One region of the Kluyvera huaxiensis genome, then DNA from elsewhere that is predicted to be linked to it. Evidence: riboswitches for the same ligand, from Rfam matches in the RefSeq annotation. Region 1 holds a riboswitch; each other region holds the start of a gene.
What was found. Region 1 has a riboswitch for thiamine pyrophosphate ahead of thiB (thiamine ABC transporter substrate binding subunit). Riboswitches for the same ligand answer to the same signal wherever they lie in the genome.
Positions count from the first base shown of each region.

Region 2: it holds a riboswitch for thiamine pyrophosphate, as region 1 does, so the genes downstream of both, thiM (hydroxyethylthiazole kinase) here and thiB (thiamine ABC transporter substrate binding subunit) in region 1, are expected to answer to the same signal.
Region 3: it holds a riboswitch for thiamine pyrophosphate, as region 1 does, so the genes downstream of both, thiC (phosphomethylpyrimidine synthase ThiC) here and thiB (thiamine ABC transporter substrate binding subunit) in region 1, are expected to answer to the same signal.

Region 1 covers NZ_JBEFLV010000007.1:147,150-154,331, reverse strand. The annotation lists gene thiP (thiamine/thiamine pyrophosphate ABC transporter permease ThiP) at 1-1,166, opposite strand, end outside; gene thiB (thiamine ABC transporter substrate binding subunit) at 1,142-2,125, opposite strand; TPP riboswitch at 2,157-2,324, opposite strand; gene sgrR (HTH-type transcriptional regulator SgrR) at 2,382-4,037, opposite strand; gene sgrT (glucose uptake inhibitor SgrT) at 4,260-4,397, shown strand; gene ABOC97_RS09675 (sugar efflux transporter) at 4,486-5,664, shown strand; gene leuD (3-isopropylmalate dehydratase small subunit) at 5,707-6,312, opposite strand; gene leuC (3-isopropylmalate dehydratase large subunit) at 6,323-7,182, opposite strand, start outside.
Region 2 covers NZ_JBEFLV010000006.1:182,955-190,136, forward strand. The annotation lists gene ABOC97_RS08750 (ADP-ribosylglycohydrolase family protein) at 1-338, shown strand, start outside; gene ABOC97_RS08755 (PfkB family carbohydrate kinase) at 335-1,291, shown strand; gene ABOC97_RS08760 (GntR family transcriptional regulator) at 1,265-2,011, opposite strand; gene thiD (bifunctional hydroxymethylpyrimidine kinase/phosphomethylpyrimidine kinase) at 2,068-2,868, opposite strand; gene thiM (hydroxyethylthiazole kinase) at 2,865-3,650, opposite strand; TPP riboswitch at 3,685-3,781, opposite strand; gene ABOC97_RS08775 (sensor domain-containing protein) at 3,895-5,229, opposite strand; gene ABOC97_RS08780 (hypothetical protein) at 5,386-5,607, shown strand; gene ABOC97_RS08785 (amidohydrolase) at 5,641-7,182, opposite strand, start outside.
Region 3 covers NZ_JBEFLV010000031.1:10,728-17,909, reverse strand. The annotation lists gene thiH (2-iminoacetate synthase ThiH) at 355-1,485, opposite strand; gene thiG (thiazole synthase) at 1,482-2,252, opposite strand; gene thiS (sulfur carrier protein ThiS) at 2,254-2,454, opposite strand; gene thiF (thiazole biosynthesis adenylyltransferase ThiF) at 2,435-3,193, opposite strand; gene thiE (thiamine phosphate synthase) at 3,186-3,821, opposite strand; gene thiC (phosphomethylpyrimidine synthase ThiC) at 3,821-5,719, opposite strand; TPP riboswitch at 5,903-6,012, opposite strand; gene rsd (sigma D regulator) at 6,063-6,548, opposite strand; gene nudC (NAD(+) diphosphatase) at 6,647-7,182, shown strand, end outside.

The DNA.
Region 1 (7,182 bases):
CCGGTGGCCAGCACGATCCCCGGCATCGCCAGAATCAACATCCCGCTTAGCTCCATCGCCTGCCCGGCCAGCGGTCGATTGCGCGCCCGCAGTTCGCGGCTGCTCCACAGTAGCATCATGGTGAGGATTACGCACAGCACGCCAGCGGCGAGGGCGATACGCAGCGAGGTGCCAATGGCTTGCCATAAAATCGGCTGTTGTAGCACCTGCCACAGGCTGGCGTTGATGCCGTCAAACACCACCGCCAGCAGCGGTGGCAGCAGCAGTAACAGCGTGACAAAAATCAGCAGCGCGTCGCTAATCCGACTGTGCCAGCGGTCATCGGGATCGCGCCAGCCGTGGACCTGCGTATTACCGACGGCAATGGCGCGGCTTAAGCGCTGGCTTAACAGCACCAGCGCCAGACAGCAGGTCATTTGAATGATCGCCAGCATCGCCGCGCGCGCGGGGTCGTAATCGAAGTTCAGCGCCTGATAAATGGCTAGCTCAATGGTGGTGGCGGAAGGCCCGCCGCCCAGCGACAGCACGGTGGCGAAGCTGGCGAAGCAGAGCATAAAAATCAGGGTGGCGATGGGCAGAATTTGCCGCCGCATCCACGGCCATTCGACGTAACGAAAGAACGGATAGCCGCGCATGCCTAGCTGGGCGGCAAGCTGACGCTGCTCGCCGGGAATTTGCTCCAGGGCTTGCAGCAGCAGACGGGTTGCCATCGGCATATTAAAGAACACGTGCGCCAGTAGGATGCCCTGTAGGCCGTAGGGCGAGAAATTCCACTGCCAGCCGAGCCACGCGTAAAGCTGCGCCAGCCAACCCTGGCGCCCGTAAACGCTGAGAATGCCGAACACGGCAACCAGTACCGGTAGGATCAGCGTCATCGCGCACAACCGCAGCAATAGCTGTCGGCCTGGGAAGCGGCGTCGATACAGCGCCCGCGCGAGGAAAATGGCTGGGATAACCGACAGCAGCGCCGAAAGAAACGCCTGCCAGAAGGAGAGGCGCACCACGTGCCAGAGATAGCTATCACTGAGCAGCGCCGACCACGAAAATTCTGGCGCGTTGAGCCACAGCGCTAGAAACGCCGCCAGGGCGACGGCCACCATCAACGCGGTGGCCGTGAGCCCTGGGTACAGCCAGCGTGGAATTAGCGGCTGGCTGCGCGAAGCCATGCGTTAATCCAGTTTTGACGTTCGGTTGCAACCTGCTGCGGGGTGAACTCCAGCGCGGTTTGTGGTTTCACCAGGCTGTTAAAGCCTTCGGGCAGCGTGACTTGGGTAACCGGATACATCCAGTTGCCGGTCGGGATGGCGTTCTGGAACGCCGGGGAGACCATAAAGTTCAGGAACTCGTCTGCCAGTTTCTGCTGTTTGCTGGCGGCGGTTTTCGCGGCCACTTCCACCTGCAGATAATGTCCTTCGGTAAAGGCCGCTGCCGCGTAGTTATCTTTCTTCTCTTCGATAATGTGATACGCCGGAGAGGTGGTGTAGCTCAGCACCAGGTCGCTTTCCCCTTTCAGGAACAGACCGTAGGCTTCGCTCCAGCCTTTGGTGACGGTGACGGTTTTGGCTGCCAGTTTCTGCCAGGCTTCCGGCGCTTTGTCACCGTAGACTTTTTGCATCCACAGCAGCAGGCCTAAGCCCGGCGTGCTGGTGCGCGGGTCCTGATAAATCACGCGCCATTTCTGGTCGCTTTCAACCAGCTCTTTCAGGCTCTTAGGCGGGTTTTTCAGCTTGTTTTTATCGTAGACGAAGGCGAAGTAGCCGTAATCGAACGGCACGAAGGTGTCGTTAGTCCAGCCGCCCGGGACGCTCACCGCGCTGGCAGGAACGTTGCTTTTGGCAAACAGTTTGGTGTCGGTAGCGGCCTGCAGCAGGTTATTGTCCAGCCCTAACACCACGTCGGCCTTGCTGTTTTTGCCTTCCATTCGCAGACGGTTCAGCAGCGACACGCCATCTTCCAGCGCCACGAACTTCAGTTCGCAGTTACAGTCGGCTTCAAAGGCTTTTTTCACCGCAGGACCCGGGCCCCAATCGGCAGCAAAGGAGTCATAGGTATAAACCGTCAGGACCGGTTTAGCGAAGGCCGGAGCGGCAACCAGCACCAGCAGGGGGAGTAATTTTTTGAACACTTTGCACCTTTAGTATATTGGTGGCAAAGGATTTTGAGTGAGCCTCAAATCCCTTCGCCGGGATTATCCGGATCAGGTTCGACGGGTATTATCTCAGCCCATACACTTCATCCTTCGAGCTGCTGGCAGCACTCGTTCGCCGCCTTGATGCAACTCAAATGATTTCGTGTATGCTTTTTTAGCACCCCGTTGAGAACGGCACATTGTAATGATTACGTGAATAAATCAAAAGCCTTAAGCGCGATCCTATCCGGTTCTACGGATCCGGGGGAGCAAACCAGGCCGACTTAAAGTCAAACCAGCCTAAAGTGTTCATGCGCACGCCGCGCATACTGCGCTGCCCCTGGATCATCAGCCAGTGGTGAATTAGCGGTACTACGCACTGATTTGCCAGCAATTGCTGGCACCAGTCGGCCTGCGGGAGATCGTCCGCCCGCCAGCGCGCCGCATCCTGCTCCCAGTCGATGGGAATGCAGTGGCGAATTAGCGGTACTTCATACAGATAGGCAAATAACGAGAAATCCAGCGGCAAGGTGAAGTTGGCGCTGTTAAGCCAGATATCGCTCACCACCTCGCCCCGATGCCATTCGTCGTATTCCACTTCCTGAATGTTCAGCGTGACCTGATGTTCCGCCAGCAGCTGCTGCATGATGAGGCCGATGATTTTGTGTTCGACGTGCTCCCGGTAATAGGTCAGGGTGACTGACTCCAGTCCGGCCGGTTTCTCGCAGGCTTGACTGCGCGCATGGTGCCAGCGCGGCAGCAGTCCATAGGCTGGAAACCAGTGGCTTTGGTGCTGATCGCCCGCGTGGTAGAGAAGATTGTTGGGGTGAAATATGTGGCTCAGCCACTGACGCACCGCCGGATTGCTACCACGTGGGCTGCGGGCATCGAATAACAGGTAGTAGCAGCCTTCTTCCAGCCGGCTCTCGATCGCTTTTTCGCTCTGCGTGGTGCCCTGGAGCGTCAGACCGCAGTTATTCTCTTCCCCAATTTCCGGTAGCACCCAGACGTTAACTTCATCAATTAAAGCACGGAAGCCAAAGTAGTCATCAAAGGCGTGGATCTTAAGCTGGTTCAGGTTGTTGCGTGCCACTGCATACGGGCCGGTACCGACCGGTATGCGGGAGAAATCGGGCAGCGATTGCCACTCGCGCGGCAGGATCATTGCCGATACCTGGCCTAACAACAAAGGCAGCCAGCGGTCGGGCTCATGCAGATGCACATCCAGCGTCCACGCGGTCGGGGAGTCGATGCGCGCAATATTGGAGAACAGCGGCAGCGTCATGCTGCGGTGCAGCGAAGCGATGACGTCGTCCATCTCCAGTTCGCGTCCGTGATGGAAATGAATGCCAGGACGCAAATAAAACCGCCAGTGTAATGAGGAAATAGCCTGCCAATGGTGCGCAATATCGGCTTCCAGTTCCCCATTTGCCTCATTTACCCGGGTCAACGCGCTAAATATTTGCCGTGCAATGTGGGTTTCCGAGCGTCGTAGTGCCGTTCCGGGCAGTAAATTGTGCATCGGGCGGTAGTAAAGCACGCGTAAGATATGCCGCCCCTGACGGAAACTGCGGCCTAAATGCGACACCAGCATCTGGCGTACCGCCGCTTTATCGCCAACCAGTTGTACCAGCTGATCGATCCGGTCTTGCTCCAGCAGATCCTCCGCGCGTTGCTGCTGCAATGCCAGCCCGGTGTAGAGGAAGGTGAGCCTGGAGCGCTTGCCGCGCCCGACTTCCGCCTCCCAGGTGAGCCAGCCGCGCGCCTCCATCGTGTTCAATAAGGTACGCATATGGCGGCGGGAACAGCTCAGCAGTTCGGCCAGATTATTCAGCGTGGTTTCCTGCGATTTCCCTTCGCAGCACTGCCATAAGCGGATGAATTGTTGTTGCAGTCGACCTGAAGGCATAAAAGAGGAACTCCCGCTAAAAACTCAGCAATTTATTAATCCCTATATTAAGCCAATAATAGCTTTCGATGAAGCGAGGAGGTGTCTACCCGTCGTCTTTCAAGTTGCAGATACATTGGCTGCGCCTGCTCGTCCCGACCACATCGTGGTATGTGAATGGGGGCTAACAGGCTTGCGGTTTTCCAGCAACTCGAAATCCATAGGGTAGATGAGGAGGTCACTATGTATCAGTTCTACCAGCGTTATTTTTCTGCTACCAAAAATGTTTCCTGGCTGGCCCGTCAGGCAACCGCGCAGCGGCTTGAAGTGCTGAACGCTCTGATGCAATGGGAAGTTACGAACCCGACCTCTGAGCATTAATTCGCCTAATCATGTGTGACTGAGTATTTGCCAGCAGGTATCATCTGCTGGCTTTTTTTTATTCTTTCGTGTGCACAAAGGATTTCTGATGCTCTGGTTAATGACGATGGGACGACGTCTCAACGGTGTGTATGCCGCCTTTATGATGGTGGCGTTTATGATGGGGATTGCGGGAGCGCTGCAGGCGCCGACGTTGAGCCTGTATCTCAGCCGTGAGGTCGGCGTGCAGCCGTTCTGGGTTGGCCTGTTCTACACCGTCAACGCGGTCGCCGGGATCGTGGTTAGCCTTGCGCTGGCAAAGCGATCCGATAGCCGGGGAGACAGGCGTAAGCTCATCATGTTCTGCTGTCTGATGGCGGTAGGCAACGCGCTATTGTTCGCCTTCAATCGCCATTATCTGACGCTGATTACCTGCGGTGTGCTGCTGGCCTCGATTGCCAACGCCGCCATGCCGCAGCTGTTTGCGCTGGCGCGCGAATATGCCGACAGTTCGGCGCGTGAAGTGGTGATGTTCAGCTCGGTGATGCGTGCGCAGCTCTCGCTGGCGTGGGTCATTGGCCCGCCGCTGGCCTTTATGCTGGCGCTGAACTACGGCTTTACCACTATGTTCTCTATCGCCGCCGGCATTTTTGCCGTGAGCCTCGCCCTGATTGCCCTGACGTTGCCTTCGGTGGCGCGAGTCGAGCAACCCGCTGACGCGGAGCAGAATCCGGTCAGCGGCTGGAAAGATAGCAACGTCCGCATGCTGTTTATCGCCTCGACGTTGATGTGGACCTGCAACACCATGTATATCATCGATATGCCGCTGTGGATCAGCAGCGATCTCGGGCTACCTGATAGTCTGGCGGGGATCCTGATGGGCACCGCCGCCGGATTAGAAATTCCGGCAATGATCCTTGCGGGCTACTACGTGAAGCGCTTTGGCAAGCGGCGGATGATGGTCACGGCGGTCGCGGCGGGGGTTCTGTTCTATGTGGGGCTTATCTTTTTCCACAGCCACACGTCGCTGCTGGTATTGCAGCTATTCAACGCCGTGTTTATCGGTATCGTCGCCGGGATTGGTATGCTGTGGTTCCAGGATTTGATGCCGGGACGTGCAGGGGCGGCGACCACGCTGTTTACCAATAGTATTTCAACCGGAGTGATCCTTGCCGGTATTGTGCAAGGCGCGCTGGCGCAAAGCTTCGGCCACTTTTCGGTGTACTGGATGATCGCGGGGATATCGCTGGTGACGCTGGTAATGACCTGTCGGGTGAAGGACGTGTGAGATGATAATGCCGGATGCGCAGGGCATCCGGCATATGAGGGGTTAACGCATAAACGCCGGCTGTTTATTCTCATAAGCAGAAATGGAATCTTCGTGCTGCAGCGTCAGGCCGATGCTATCGAGGCCATTAATCATGCAGTGGCGGCGGAAGTCGTCGATTTTAAAGCTATAAGACTTATCGCCCGCTTTCACTATCTGCGCTTCCAGATCCACTTCAAATTTAATACCTGGGTTTGCCTTCACCAGGGCAAACAGTTCATCGACCTGCGCATCGCTCAACGTCACCGGCAGCAGCTGGTTGTTAAAGCTGTTGCCATAGAAGATGTCGGCAAAACTTGGGGCAATCACCACTTTAAAACCGTAGTCGGTCAGCGCCCACGGCGCGTGTTCCCGTGAGGAACCGCAGCCGAAGTTTTCACGTGCCAGCAGAATGGAAGCGCCTTTGTACTCAGGGAAGTTCAGCACGAATTCAGGGTTTGGCTGCTCGCCTTTATCGTCGAGGAAACGCCAATCGTTAAACAGGTGCGCACCAAAGCCGGTACGGGTGACTTTCTGCAAAAACTGTTTCGGGATAATCGCATCGGTATCGACGTTCGCGGCATCCAGAGGCACCACCAGTCCCGTATGTTGGGTAAATTTCTCTGCCATGATGGTTTCCTTATTTCATGCTACGAATATCGGCGAAATGACCGCTTACCGCGGCCGCTGCGGCCATTGCCGGGCTGACCAGGTGAGTACGGCCACCGCGGCCCTGACGGCCTTCAAAGTTACGGTTGCTGGTGGAAGCACAGCGTTCGCCCGGGTTCAGACGGTCGTTGTTCATCGCCAGACACATGGAGCAACCCGGCAGACGCCATTCAAAACCGGCTTCAATAAAGATCTTATCCAGACCTTCCGCTTCCGCCTGCGCTTTCACCGGACCGGAGCCTGGCACAACCAGCGCCTGTACGCCCGGAGCCACTTTGCGGCCTTTGGCGATTTCAGCCGCCGCACGTAAATCTTCAATGCGCGAGTTGGTGCAGGAACCAATAAACACTTTGTCGATAGCGACATCGGTCAGCGGAATACCCGGCTTGAGGCCCATATAGGCCAACGCTTTCTCGGCGCTGGCGCGCTCGACCGGATCGCTAAAGGAAGCGGGATCCGGAATATTGTCATTCACCGAAATCACCTGGCCCGGGTTGGTGCCCCAGGTCACCTGCGGCGCAATCTCTTCGGCTTGCAGGGTGACAACATTATCAAAGGTCGCACCGTCGTCGGTCTTCAGGGTTTTCCAGTAGTTCACCGCGTCGTCAAAATCTTTGCCTTTCGGCGCGTGCAGACGGCCTTCTACGTAGTTGAAGGTGGTTTCGTCAGGCGCCACCAGGCCCGCTTTTGCGCCTAATTCGATGGCCATGTTACACAGGGTCATACGGCCTTCCATGGTCAGGTCACGAATGGCCTGGCCGCAGAATTCCACCACATAGCCGGTACCGCCGGCGCTGCCGGTTTTACCGATAATCGCCAGCACGATATCTT
Region 2 (7,182 bases), on a different contig from region 1:
TCTGCGTGGTTCGCAACGCCCACGGTGTCGAATCTGCCAGCGAGCAGCTCTACCAGCTGATTGGTGCGGGGACCAGCACCATCGAATCCGTACCCTGCGCCATTGCGATGGTTGAACTGGCTCAGGGCGACCCGAACCGTTGCGCCGTTTTGTGTGCCAATCTGGGTGGCGATACCGATACGATTGGCGCGATGGCAACTGCCATTTGCGGCGCATTGGGAGGTATTTCTGCCATCAACCCATCGTTAAAACAGCAGCTTGATGACGTCAATCACCTCGATTTCAAACGATATGCCACCGCTCTTGCCCGTTACAGAGAGCAACGGGAGGTATCATGAGCCTACTTCCACTGCTACCAACGCTGGGCAACCAGCGTCGTATTACCGTAGTTGGTGCGGCGGTCATTGATGTTATTGCCGACGCCTACGCCCTGCCGTGGCGCGGTTGCGACATTGAACTGCAACAGCAGAGCGTCAATATTGGTGGTTGTGCGCTGAATATCGCCGTGGCCCTTAAACGGCTGGGGGTACAGGCCGATAACGCTCTGCCAATTGGCCAGGGCGTGTGGGCGGATATCATTCGCAACAATCTCGCTAAAGAGGGCTTAGCCAGCAAAATAGACGGCGTGACCGGAGATAACGGCTGGTGTCTGGCGCTGGTAGAGCCGGATGGCGAGCGCACATTTATGTCCTTTAGCGGCGTGGAAAATCAGTGGAACGCCGACTGGCTGGCGCGGCTTACCGTGGCACCCGGCAGCCTGGTGTCACTTTCCGGCTATCAGTTATCGTCACCCTGCGGCGAACTGCTGGTGAACTGGCTGGAAGGGCTGCCGGATGTCACGCCATTCATCGACTTTGGCCCTCGTATCGCAGATATCCCCGCGCGACTGATGGACCGGATCATGGTCTGCAAGCCGATCGTTTCGCTTAATCGCCAGGAGGCGGAGATTGCCGCTGAGAGATTCAATCTCAGCGCGAAAACGCAGGCGTTAGGCCACGCCTGGATAGAGAAATTCAACGCGCCGCTGATTGTGCGTCACGATAAAGATGGCGCGTGGTATTTCAGCCAGCAGGAACAGGGGTTGGCCGCGCCGTTTCCCACCAACGTTGTCGATACCATCGGGGCCGGAGACAGCCACGCCGGGGGCACGCTCGCTGGATTAGCGTCCGGCTGGACGCTGGGTGAATCCGTGCTGCTGGGTAATGCCGTCGCATCGTGGGTTGTCGGTCATCGTGGCGGCGACTGTAGCCCGACACGCGAAGAATTACTCCTCACACACAAAGACATATAAATCACTGCGGCAGTGGCTGATGCTGTACTCAATCGGCCGCTGCTGTTGGTCAAGCGCCACCTGTTTAATCACCAACACCGGTATTTTTTCATCCATCTTAATGTGCGACTGAAATTCGGTATCCGGCATCCGCGCGCTGACGCGGGAGCGCGTTCTCTGAGGGAAAATATGCCGACTGCGGAAATAGTCATAAAGGGACACGCCAATTGCGTCCGCGTCATCAATTAAGTGTGCTGGCACCCAGGACTCTTCAATGGAGACCGCTTCATCATCCACATAGCGAATGCGCTTAAGCAAAAAGACGTCACTACGCGGCTCAACCACTAACTGCGTTGCGACGTCATCCGGACAGGCAACAATCCGTTTGTTCACCCATAAGGTATTCGGCTTTTTGCCGCGCAGCACCACCTGCTGGGAAAAACCGCGCGCCTCTTTCAATGAATATTCAAAAATATTATTGATTTGCGTTCCATAACCACGAGCACGCGTGACCACACCCTCGTCTTCCAGCGTCTGCATCGCTTTACGCACGGTAATGCGGGACACTCCCGTCAGCTGGCTCAAATCACGCTCGCCGGGCAGAATATTGCCATGCTCCAGCACACCGCTGCGCACCGCATTCTTCACCGTTTCGGCAAATTTAAGATACAGCGGCGTGTTATCCGCCGCTGCGATACGCTCATTAAGTTGCGTGATTAGCCGGGTATGCGCTTGTTCCATTTATCATTTCCTGGCAATAAGTCCTGAGCCAGTATAGGTGGCGAACGGCGCGAAAACTACCACCACTCGTGGAAATGGTGTACCGGACCAATACCTTCGCCTACCTCTAGCGAGTCGGCCTGCGCCAGAGCCTGCGACAGCCAGGCTTTGGCCACCGGCACCGTCTCTTGCCAGCTATTATGCCGTGGCCTTAACGCCGCCAGCGCCGCCGACAGCGTGCAGCCGGTGCCGTGGGTGTTCTTAGTTGCCACTCGCTGCGCGGTGAAGCGCATCTCGCCCTCAGCGGTAAACAGCCAGTCCGGGCTTTGCGCGTCGTCCAGATGACCGCCTTTCATCAGCACCGCGTCACAGCCCATTGCCCGCAGCGCGCGCCCCTGTTCGAGCATTTCGCGTTCGTTGCGCGCATGCGGCGCATCCAACAATGCCGCCGCTTCCGGCAGGTTTGGCGTAATCAGCGACACCTGTGGCAGCAGGCGCTGCCGCAGGGTTTCCACCGCCGAGGAAGACAGAAGCGGGTCGCCGCTTTTTGCCAGCATGACCGTATCCAGCACCACATTTTGAATGCGATAGCGCGCCAGTCGCTCGGCTACCGCCTCAACGATATCGGTCTCCGCCAGCATGCCGATTTTGGTGGTATCGATGCGCACATCGCTGAATACCGAGTCGAGCTGGGCGGCAACAAAATCGGGCTCAATACGGTAGACCGACTGCACGCCGCGCGTATTCTGTGCCACCAGCGCGGTGACTACCGAACAGCCGTATGCGCCCAGCGCGGAGAAGGTTTTCAGATCCGCCTGAATGCCCGCGCCGCCGCTGGGATCGGTTCCGGCAATGGTCAATGCATTAATCCGTTTCATACGGCTGTCTCCTCATTTATGGCATACAGCGCATCAAGGAACGCGGGAACAAAGCTCCCCGGCCCACGGCCGTTCGCCGCCTGTTGTCCGGCGTATTTCATCAGCGCGCAGGCGCCAGCAACGTTTTCCAGCCGGTCGCCCGGCAAGGCGCAGCATGCCGCAACCACCGCCGACAGCGCGCAACCTGTGCCGACAACTCGCGTCATTAGCGGATCGCCGCCCTGGGCTGCCAGCGTGCGCTGACCATCGGTGATGTAATCAACTTCCCCCGTCACGACCACAATCGCCCCGCTTTCTCGCGCCAGAGACTGTGCGACGGGAAGCGCGGCGGCGGCGGTATCGGTGGTATCCACACCGCGTCCGCCGGAACTCAGCCCTGCCAGGGCCATGATTTCCGAAGCGTTGCCGCGAATGGCCGCCGGATGCAAAAGCAATAGCTCGCGGCAAAAATCGCTGCGCAGACTCAACGCCCCGACCGCTACTGGATCGAGCGCCCACGGCGTAGCGCTACGATTGGCGCTTTCAACGGCTGCCCGCATCGCCTGCGCGCGCGGCTGGGTTAAGGTTCCCACGTTTACCAACAGCGAGCTGGCAATGGCGGAAAACTGCGCGGCCTCACCGGCATCAATCACCATAGCGGGCGATGCGCCCAGCGCTAACAGCACGTTGGCAGTAAAGGTCTGCACGACGTCATTGGTCATACAGTGGACAAGGGGGGCGTGTTGATGAAGAAGGTGTGCAACGCGGATTCGTTGCGCGGGACTAAGCAGGTCGGCTTGCATGGTTTGCTCCTGCCATAACGCGAAGAAGCAATGACCAGTCGGTCTCTGACTTCCCTACGCTGGCATTATCCAGATCAGGTGGTACGGGTATTTCTCAGCCCATCATTGATGGGGCACCCCGAGTCATTCAAATCAAAATCAATTGATTACGATTAACCTTCCGTTAATCGTAATGAGGATAATGCCAGCAGCAAGCCCGGCAGACAAGCGCTAAAGGCTACCGGTGCCGCTGATAAACCATCGATTACCGCTTGCCATTTTTGGCTAAATACATAGCTTTGTCGGCATATTCGACAAGCTGGCGCTCGTCGCTACCGTGTTGCGGATAAAGTGCGATCCCGATGCTGGGCATGATGGTCAAACGGTGGCCATCAAGAATAAATGGCGCATTGAAGGCATCGGCAATCTTTTCCGCCACCAGGGCCGAAAATTGGGGTAGTAACGTCCCCTGAATCAAAATCACAAACTCATCGCCACCGACACGGGCAACGGTATCCGATTCGCGCACACAAGATTTGAGACGCAAGGCGGTCTCTTGCAGCAGCAGATCCCCAATACCATGACCCAGCGTATCGTTGACCTGTTTAAATTTGTCGAGATCAATGTACAGCAAGGATAATTGACCGTGCTCGCCGCGAGCGGTCGAAAGCGCGGATTTCAGGCGGTCGTGCAATAAGCTACGGTTTGGCAGATCGGTGAGTTGATCGTACTGCGCCATATGCTGCAACCGAGCCTGCATCTGCTGACGCTCAATGACCGTCGCGATTTGTGTCGACACAAATTGCAGTAGCTCCTGATCCCGCTCGTTGTAGCACACCCCGCCCGGGTAGCTTTTGACCATCAGGACACCAATCGTGCCTTTATGCGACTTAAGCGGAACGCCCAGCCAGCATAGCGGATTCATACCAAAGGAGATGTGCAGTTCTTCCAGGCGAGCAGCCGTGGTCTCTGGCGTGAGCAGCAGCGGTTGGCCGGTATGAATCACCTCGGCATACAACGTTCCGGGGATCAAGGTGAAAGGATCGGGTGTCTCCAGAAACTCATCCACGTGATAGGGGAAGCTCAGTTGAGCCGTTTCATCGTCGTAGAGCGTGACCGAAAAGTTATCGGCGGGCAGCAGCGTGCCGACAATCTCATGAATACGCTGGAATAGCTTGAGTAAATCCTCAGCGGTATGCGCAGCTTCGGAAATGGAATAAAGCGCGGACTGTAATGATTCGGATCGTTTACGCTCGGTGACATCGCGAGCCACGCCGATACGCAACTGATCGGCCTCTGACCAACGTGCAGACCACATGATATTCACCACGTGCCCATGCTTATGAACGTAACGGTTCTCAAAATGAAACTGAGGATTACCCGACATGACGGCCACCACCGAGTTTCGGGTTATTTCCCGATCTTCCGGTAGCATCATGTCAAACATGTTTTTGCCAATCATTTCTTTCGGCGTATAGCCAAAAATACGTTCGCATGACGCACTCGCAAAAACGATATTGGCATGAGCATCAACGGCAAAAACAGCATCCAGCATGAGATCGATAAAACTGCTCAACGGCGCGTGAGAATTCGATTCCATAGAGAAATTAATGGCCTGAATATAAGAATAAGTACAACTATGTTTACGATAGTTATCTGTCGCCCATTAGCGCTACTACGCCCTGCACTCATGGTTAAAGATAGTACAGGTTCAGGCCACTATACAATGAAAAGAGTCATTTAGAGGAGGCGATAAATGAAGAAATATCGAAGGCCACTATCCGCGAAGAGCCGGATAACAGCCATCTCCGACAAACACCGCGCCATCGCTAATCAACCGAAAATTATTTCAAGAGCAAGTCTATTGTTCATTCCTGACCAAAAGAATACGGCTGGCAATGTCAATCCCCCTATTTTAGTACCGCACACTTTTGAGACCGAAATAGAAAACACGATCAATCATCAGGCCCCCAAATGAAGACCTGATAATTATCATGGCTAATGTTTTCCTTTATTGAGCTGGGTAAACTTGTTTACCTTCAAACATCGTCCACACAACTTTGGCATCCCGCAGTTTCTCAATGCTGACGTTTTCCAGATTACGATCAAATACCGCAAAGTCTGCGCTTTTTCCGGCTTCAATCGAACCAATCTCTTTGTCCCGCCCAATGACTTTGGCCGCATTCAAGGTGTACGCCTGCAGCATGGCTTCGCGATGCATTTTCTCGCTGGCCGGCGGCAACTCCCCCATTTCACCCATTCGCGTTACCGCCGTATAAATTGCCAGCAAGGGGTTTGGGCTGGAGACGGGCCAATCGCTGGCCCCGGCAATCAGCGCATGATGGCGGTATAAATCGCCCGCCGGGTACAGGTGTTTGAGCAATGGGGCCGGTACTTTGCCGTCAATCAACGTTGTAGACGCCACGTCTTTCCCAGCCCACAACAGTTGCATGGATGCCGCAACATTCAGTTGCTGGAATCGGGGTAGACTTTGCGGGCCCACCACTTCCAGATGAGTGATGCTGTGCATGACGCCACTCTCGCCATTTTGCTGACGAGCGCAGGCTATGCCATCGAGCGCTTCCGATACGGCACGGTCGCCAATAGCATGAAAGTGCGCAATCAAATGTTCCGCATCCGCTTTAGCAATCAGTTGGCAATATTGTCTTTTATCCAGCGTGTTATCACCGCTGTAACCCGGTCGATTAAGATAAGCTTCGCTCAATTTCGCCGTCTGCGCCGGATACTCAATCACCCCATCCTGGAAAATCTTGATCCCGCCGAGTCGCACATCCGGCGTGTGGGAGAATTTATCCCGCAGAGCAACCACATCGTCAATCGCCGCTGGCGTAGAGTGGATATTCACCAGTGCCAGTGCGGTCACATGGCCATTAAGTTTGCCCTTTTCGGCGAGAGTCGTGTAAGCCGGCAATAATCCTTCATCGTGACGCCCGGGATGCGCATTAAACACCGGTGCCAACGGACGGACATTGCTGATGGGATCCATCCACGCAGTGATACCAAAGCGATTCATCTCCTGGGTCCCAGCGAGGATGCCCTGTGCGATTTTATTATCATCCACAGGGGGAATCGCGTTGAGTACATAATCCCACGCGCCTTCAGCGACAAAACCGTTAATTTTACCACTCGCCGTTAATCCGACTCCTGCTTTAATACCCGGTTCGGCGGTGCCCAGCATATCATCCGTTAAATTTGCTTTTCGGAGCATAGCCTGATTGGCCCAACCGGTATGCGCATCAGAGCCAGCTAATACAACCGGGATATCTTTATATTCATCGGCATTAAATACTGCGGACAGCAAAGAAATATTATTCCAGTAATCCAGGTTGAGATTACTGTAAAACTGCACGCCATTGAGATCTCTTTGGCTATTATTTTTATTGTCAGCAACAAATTTCTCAATCGCGGTGATATCTTTCATGCCATCCGGGAAAGCCAGCGTCACCGTCTGGAATCCGGCATAGGCCACGTGAGCATGGCTATCAATGAGGCCGGGTAGTAGATACTTCCCCTTCAGATCCAGGTGCGTCGC
Region 3 (7,182 bases), on a different contig from region 1:
CAAATTGCAGAGGAAGGATGGTTATTTACACTGCAATTTCATACATCGGTTTGTGCGACAAATTATAGTCGATAGGGAGGGGCATGAATATTTAACGCACGTTTAAAATTATACGTGATTAACCCTGCCAGGAGTATGTGAACCGCATCTTTAGATTAAATTGCTCATAGCGGGCTCTTTTTATGACCTGTTTTTTACGGGAATAGGGCAGGGTAGCAGAGGAAGAAACGCTACCCTGGTCGGCTCAGGTTGCCGACCAAAGCAGCGTAAAACGTCAAACCCAGCCGGACAACGCCCGTTTCATGTCTCTGCGAGGCGCTATCCAGACTGTTTATTTCTGTTACCGCGTTTGCGTTAGCGCTGCGAGGCGCGCCCCAGCCAGCTATCCCAGTCTTTCCACACCGGTTGCAGTCCACGTGCCGTTAACGCGCTGGCCACCTCAACCGGCGTGCGCGCATCGTGCGGTGAGAACTGCTCGAGCTCGGGCTTCTCATCCGCGTAGCCACCGGGCTGCGTTTTCGAGAAGGCGCTAACGTTGTTGATGGCTAGCGGAATCACGTGATCGCGGAACCACGGAGACTCACGGGTTGAGAGCGACAGCTCGGTGTCCGGAGAGAACAAGCGGAAGGCACAAATCACCTGCACCAGTTGGCGTTCATCCATCAATGAAGCCGGTTCGATGCCACCCGCACACGGACGTAAACGTGGAAACGAGATAGAATAACGGCTTTGCCAGTAGCGCTGCTGCAGCCATAGCAGATGTTCGGCAACCATAAAACAGTCCACTCGCCAGCTATCCGAAAGACCAATCAGCGCGCCAAGCCCGATCTTATCGATACCGGCCTGGCCCAGCCTGTCCGGGGTATCCAGACGCCAGAAGAAATCCTGTTTTTTGCCTTTCAGGTGATGCTGAGCGTACATCCCTTCGTGGTAGGTCTCCTGATAGACCATCACTCCGTCAAGACCCAGCGTTTTTAGCTCGGCGTACTCTGCGGTGTCCAGCGGCTGAACTTCCATATGCAATGACGCAAACTGGCGGCGAATATTGGGCAGATGGCGGCGGAAATAGTCCATGCCGACTTTCCCCTGATGCTCGCCGGTGACCAGCAGCAGGTGTTCAAACCCCAGCGCCCGAATGGCGTCGCACTCGCGGGCAATGTCATCTTCGTCCAGCGTCTTGCGCTTGATGTGGTTACTCATCGAGAAACCACAGTAGGTGCAGTCATTGGCGCACAGGTTGGAGAGATACAGCGGTACGTAAAAACTGACGGTATTACCAAAACGCTGGTGAGTCAGCTTCTGCGCCCGCTGTGCCAGCGGCTCGAGATAGCCGGTAGCAGCGGGGGAGAGCAGCGCCATCAGGTCATCGCGATTAAGCGAAGAGGCGTTAAGCGCCCGTTCGACATCGGCGGCGGTTTTGCTGTTGATACGCAGACGGATATCGTCCCATTCAAGCTGTCGCCAGCGGTCGGTGAAGGTGTTCATGATATCGCCTCCAGGAATCCGGTGAGCGGGCTGGTGGCACTTGCCTGTGCACTACGACTGCCCGGCACAGCCTGACGCGCCAGGAGCCCCGCTTCAACCGCCAGACGGAAGGCCGTAGCCATCATGACCGGGTCGTCGGCCACGGCAATGGCGGTGTTGACCAATACCGCATCGGCCCCCATCTCCAGCGCTTGGGTGGCATGGCTCGGTACACCGATCCCGGCATCCACCACCACCGGCACCGTGGACTGCTGAATGATGATGTCCAGCATCGCCCGCGTTTCCAGCCCCTGGTTAGAGCCGATGGGTGCACCCAGCGGCATCACCGCAGCACAGCCCACTTCCTCCAGCCGCTTGCACAGCACCGGGTCGGCGCCGCAGTAGGGCAACACCACAAAACCCTGTTTGACCAGTGCCTCGGCGGCTTTCAGCGTTTCGATAGGGTCCGGCAACAGCCAGCGGGCATCGGGGTGGATTTCCAATTTTAGCCAGTGAGTACCTAGCGCTTCACGTGCCAGTTGGGCGGCAAAAATGGCCTCTTCTGCGGTTTTGGCTCCGGAGGTATTGGGCAGCAACGTCACACCCGCCTCGACCAGTGGCGCCAGAATGGCATCGTTGTGCTGACGTAAATCCACCCGTTTCATCGCCAGCGTCACCAACTGGCTGCCGGAAGCGCGAATGGCGTCAACCATCAGCTGTGATGTGGCAAATTTTCCCGTGCCGGTGAACAGATGTGAATCAAACGTCTTGTCGGCAATACGTAACATATCAACCCCCTGCAATAACCTGAAAAAGCAGGATCTGGTCGCCTTCCTGCACGATTTGCTGTTCCCACTGCTCGCGCGGCAGGATCCGTTGATTCAGCGCCAGCGCGGTCCCCGGTTTAAGCTGATTAAGCTGGGCCAGCAGCGCGTTGACGCTTTGCCCTTCGGCGCACTGTAGGGATTCGTCATTGAACTGAATCTGCATGTTGCCCTCCGCATACCGGGCAGCCGATGGCACGACGCAGCGCGAGGCTACGCCATTGGCTGGTTTTGCCATCAAACAGGCGCAATTCCCCACTAGGCGTTTCAATGCCGCTGAGGAGTTTTAGGGCTTCCAGCGCCTGTAACGTCCCCATAATGCCGACGACCGGGCCAATAATACCGGCGGTGCGGCAGTTGCGTTCCGGCTCGATATCGTCCGGCCACAGGCAGCGGTAGCAGCCCTGTTCCCACGGTGGCGTGAGCACCATCAACTGGCCGCCAAAACCTACTGCGCTGGCGGTGACCAGCGGTGTACTCAGCGCCACGCAGGCGGCGTTAATTTCCTGACGGGTCGCCATGTTGTCGGTGCAGTCCAGCACGACATCCGCTTGTGCCACCGCGTGACGCAGCGCGTCGCCGGTTAAACGTTGCTGTAGCGTGAGCAGTTCGATATCAGGGTTGAGCCGCGACAATCTTTGTTGGGTGGCCTGCGCTTTAGGACGCGCTACGTCGTCGGTAGTAAACAGGATCTGCCGCTGCAGGTTGCTCAGATGAACATCGTCATCGTCGGCCAGCATCAGCGTGCCGACGCCCGCTGCGGCGAGATAGAGCGCTGCCGGGCAACCTAAACCACCTAAGCCGACGATCAACACGTGGCTACCGAGCAGCTTTTGTTGGCCTTCTATCGCAATATCACCCAGCAATATCTGGCGGCTGTAGCGCATAAAATCGCGGTCATTCATCACCGACTCCTGCTAATTCAAGCAACTGCGCGGTGGCGCTGCGCCAGTCCGCCGCCTGAGTGATAGCGCTGACGACGGCAATGCTGCCGACACCGGTCGCCAGCACCGCCGAGGCGCGCTCAAGACTGATGCCTCCAATGGCGACGGTCGGGTAATCTGCCAGTCGTTCGATGTGGCTCGCCAGCTGCGTCAGGCCCTGTGGGGCGGAGGGCATCTGCTTGGTTTGCGTCGGGAAGACGTGGCCCAATGCGATGTAGGACGGACGGGCGGCCAGCGCTACGTCAATTTCCATATCATCGTGAGTTGATACCCCGAGGCGTAGCCCTGCTGCCTGGATAGCCTTCAGATCGGTCGTTTCGAGATCTTCCTGGCCCAGATGCACGCCGTAAGCATTGTGCTTTATCGCCAGTTGCCAGTAATCGTTGATGAACAGGCGGGCGTCGTAACGACGCCCCAGTTCAATGGCGGCCACAACGTCGGCTTCTACCTCTGCATCGCGCTTATCTTTGATGCGTAGCTGAATGGTGCGCACACCGGCTACTAACAGGCGTTCAATCCACTCTACGCTATCGACTACCGGGTAAAGCCCGAGGCGAAACGGTACGGTAGGGAAATCAGGCTGGTACATTACGCCTCCTCTTTTTTGAGGTAGATTTCACCGCCTTTGGCGCGGAAGTTTTCTGACATATCCGCCATCCCAACCTCAATAGTTTGCGCCGCCGCGTAGTCACGGACTTCCTGACTGATTTTCATCGAGCAGAATTTCGGCCCGCACATGGAGCAGAAGTGGGCAACTTTGCCTGACTCCTGCGGCAGCGTTTCATCGTGGTAAGCACGGGCGGTGAACGGGTCGAGCGCCAGGTTGAACTGATCTTCCCAGCGGAATTCGAAGCGCGCTTTCGACATGGCGTTATCGCGGATCTGTGCACCCGGATGGCCTTTGGCCAGATCGGCGGCGTGGGCGGCGATCTTGTAGGTAATCAGCCCTTGTTTCACGTCTTCTTTGTTCGGCAGTCCGAGGTGTTCTTTTGGCGTGACGTAGCACAGCATCGCACAGCCGAACCAGCCAATCATCGCCGCGCCGATACCGGAGGTGAAGTGGTCGTAACCGGGTGCGATATCGGTAGTCAACGGCCCGAGGGTATAGAACGGCGCTTCGTGGCAGTGTTCCAGCTCTTCGGTCATGTTGCGCTGGATCATCTGCATCGGCACATGTCCCGGACCTTCAATCATCACCTGTACGTCATATTCCCAGGCGATTTTGGTCAGCTCGCCCAACGTATGCAGCTCGGAGAATTGCGCTTCGTCATTGGCATCCTGAATGGAGCCCGGACGCAGGCCATCGCCCAGCGACAGAGAAACGTCGTAGGCAGCGCAGATTTCGCAGATTTCGCGGAAGTGTTCAAAGAGGAAGTTCTCTTTGTGGTGAGAGAGGCACCACTTCGCCATGATAGAACCGCCGCGTGAGACAATGCCGGTCAGACGTTTGGCGGTCATCGGCACGTAGCGTAGCAGCACGCCCGCGTGGATGGTGAAGTAGTCTACACCCTGTTCGGCCTGCTCCAGCAGGGTATCGCGGAAGGCTTCCCAGGTGAGATCTTCGGCGATCCCGTTCACCTTCTCCAGCGCCTGATAGATCGGCACCGTACCGATCGGTACCGGGCTGTTCCGCAGGATCCATTCGCGGGTTTCGTGAATATAGCGTCCGGTTGAGAGATCCATCACCGTATCCGCACCCCAGCGCGTAGACCACACCAGTTTTTCAACTTCTTCCTCGATCGAAGAGGTCACGGCGGAGTTGCCAATGTTGGCATTCACTTTCACCAGGAAGTTACGGCCGATGATCATCGGTTCCGATTCCGGGTGGTTGATGTTGGCAGGAATAATCGCGCGCCCGGCGGCGACTTCATCGCGGACAAATTCTGCGGTGATGTTTTCCGGCAGGCGTGCGCCAAAACTCATCCCCGGATGCTGGTGGCGTAACACCTCGCTGCGGATGCGCTCGCGGCCCATGTTTTCGCGCACGGCAATGAACTCCATCTCCGGGGTAACAATCCCCTGACGGGCGTAGTGCAACTGAGTCACGCGCTGGCCTGCTTTGGCGCGTTTTGGCGTCAGTAAACCGGTAAAACGCAGTTCATCCAGGCCGTCGTCGGCCAGGCGCTCTTTGGTGTAGGCCGAGCTGCGGTCGTTTAACTCTTCGCTGTCGTTACGTGCGGAAATCCACGGCTGGCGCAGCTTGGCCAGACCTTTTTGAACATTAATCGCCACGTCCGGATCGCCATACGGGCCGGAGGTATCGTAGACCGGAACGGCTTCGTTTTCTTCAAACTGCGGATTGTCTTTTGATCCGCCAATCAGCGTCGGGCTGAGCTGGATTTCGCGCATGGGAATACGGATATCCGGCTGCGAGCCGGTAATGTAAATGCGTTTTGAGTTCGGGAAAGCGGTGCCTTCCAGCGTATCGATAAAGTGTTGGGCCTGGGCGCGCTGTTCGCGACGGGATGGTTTAGTTGTGGCAGACATAGCTCATTCCAAAAAAAGTAAGGAGTGGCTTGTCAGACGACGGATGAAGCAAGAGATGATTACACTTTATCATTCAGGCTGCCGCTGCGTTGGCTGCCTTCGTTCACCCCAGTTACTTACTTTAGTAAGCTCCTGAGGATTCTCTCAGTTGCTGCCTTGATGCAACTTGAATGATTTTGTGTAATCGGCACGACTCTTGTTCCCTTCGCAGGTCTTAACCTGATCAGGTTCCGCGGATCCCGAATTAACGGTCTCAGCCCGTGCTTGCGCACTGGGCACTCCGACAAGAAGTAACCTCAGATGAGAGGTAATGAATGTAAACTACTCGTTAATGCCGCAAATCTCAAGCCGGCCGTTTTAATTCACCCTGCTCGAGCGTTTCAAAAGCCAGCATTATCAATTTGTCTTCCAGCCGGAAGCGGGCTTCCAGCGCCTCGCCGATGTCGGACAGCGCCTGCTGAAACTCATAGCAGTTATCCTGATCGATGGCGTTTTCCAGAGTGGAGTCGTAGAAATCCATAATCAGCTGCGTGTTGGCGTCCAGCTGTGGCCAAATCTTCGTCGCGTTTAAAAGCGGACTGTCGCCTTCCATTTTATGGATAATACGTTCATAAATACTGAAATGACCGGCAGAAAGGTAGTCGACCAGACGCTGGCAAAAATCATCGAGCGCTTTTTCGTTAAGACGCATGAACGATTCTTTGCCAGGCTTAAGGCCAACCAGATTGTAGTAAGCCACGAGCAGGTGCTTACGAATATTCAGCCAGCGGTCGACCAGTCTATGGTGTCCTTTTACACGCTCTGTCAGGCTCTCTAACTGGTTTAGCATAGGTTGACCCCCGCATCGTTAAGATTAAAATCTGCTCACGTCAAAATGTAATAATAATGTTAATAACATGCCTGTGAAGCAAAGGTTGCGCAAGAGATATGGATCGTATAATTGAAAAATTGGATCGCGGCTGGTGGATAGTCAGCCACGAACAAAAATTATGGTTGCCCGGTGGCGAAATACCACATGGCGAAGCGGTAAATTTCGATCTTGTGGGGCAGCGCGCGCTGCAGATTGGTGAATGGGAAGGATCCCCGGTGTGGCTGGTTCAACAATCGCGCCGCCATGATATGGGATCGGTGCGCCAGGTGCTCGATCAGGACGTCGGCCTGTTCCAGCTTGCCGGGCGCGGCGTGCAGCTGACGGAGTTTTATCGCTCGCACAAATTCTGCGGCTACTGTGGCCACACCATGCATCCGAGCAAAACCGAATGGGCGATGCTCTGTAGTCACTGCCGCGAACGCTACTACCCGCAAATTGCTCCCTGCATTATTGTCGCCATTCGCCGCGATGATTCCATTCTCCTTGCCCAGCACGTTCGTCACCGTAACGGTGTGCATACCGTGTTAGCGGGCTTTGTGGAAGTCGGCGAGACGCTGGAGCAGGCGGTGGCGCGCGAAGTCATGGAAGAAAG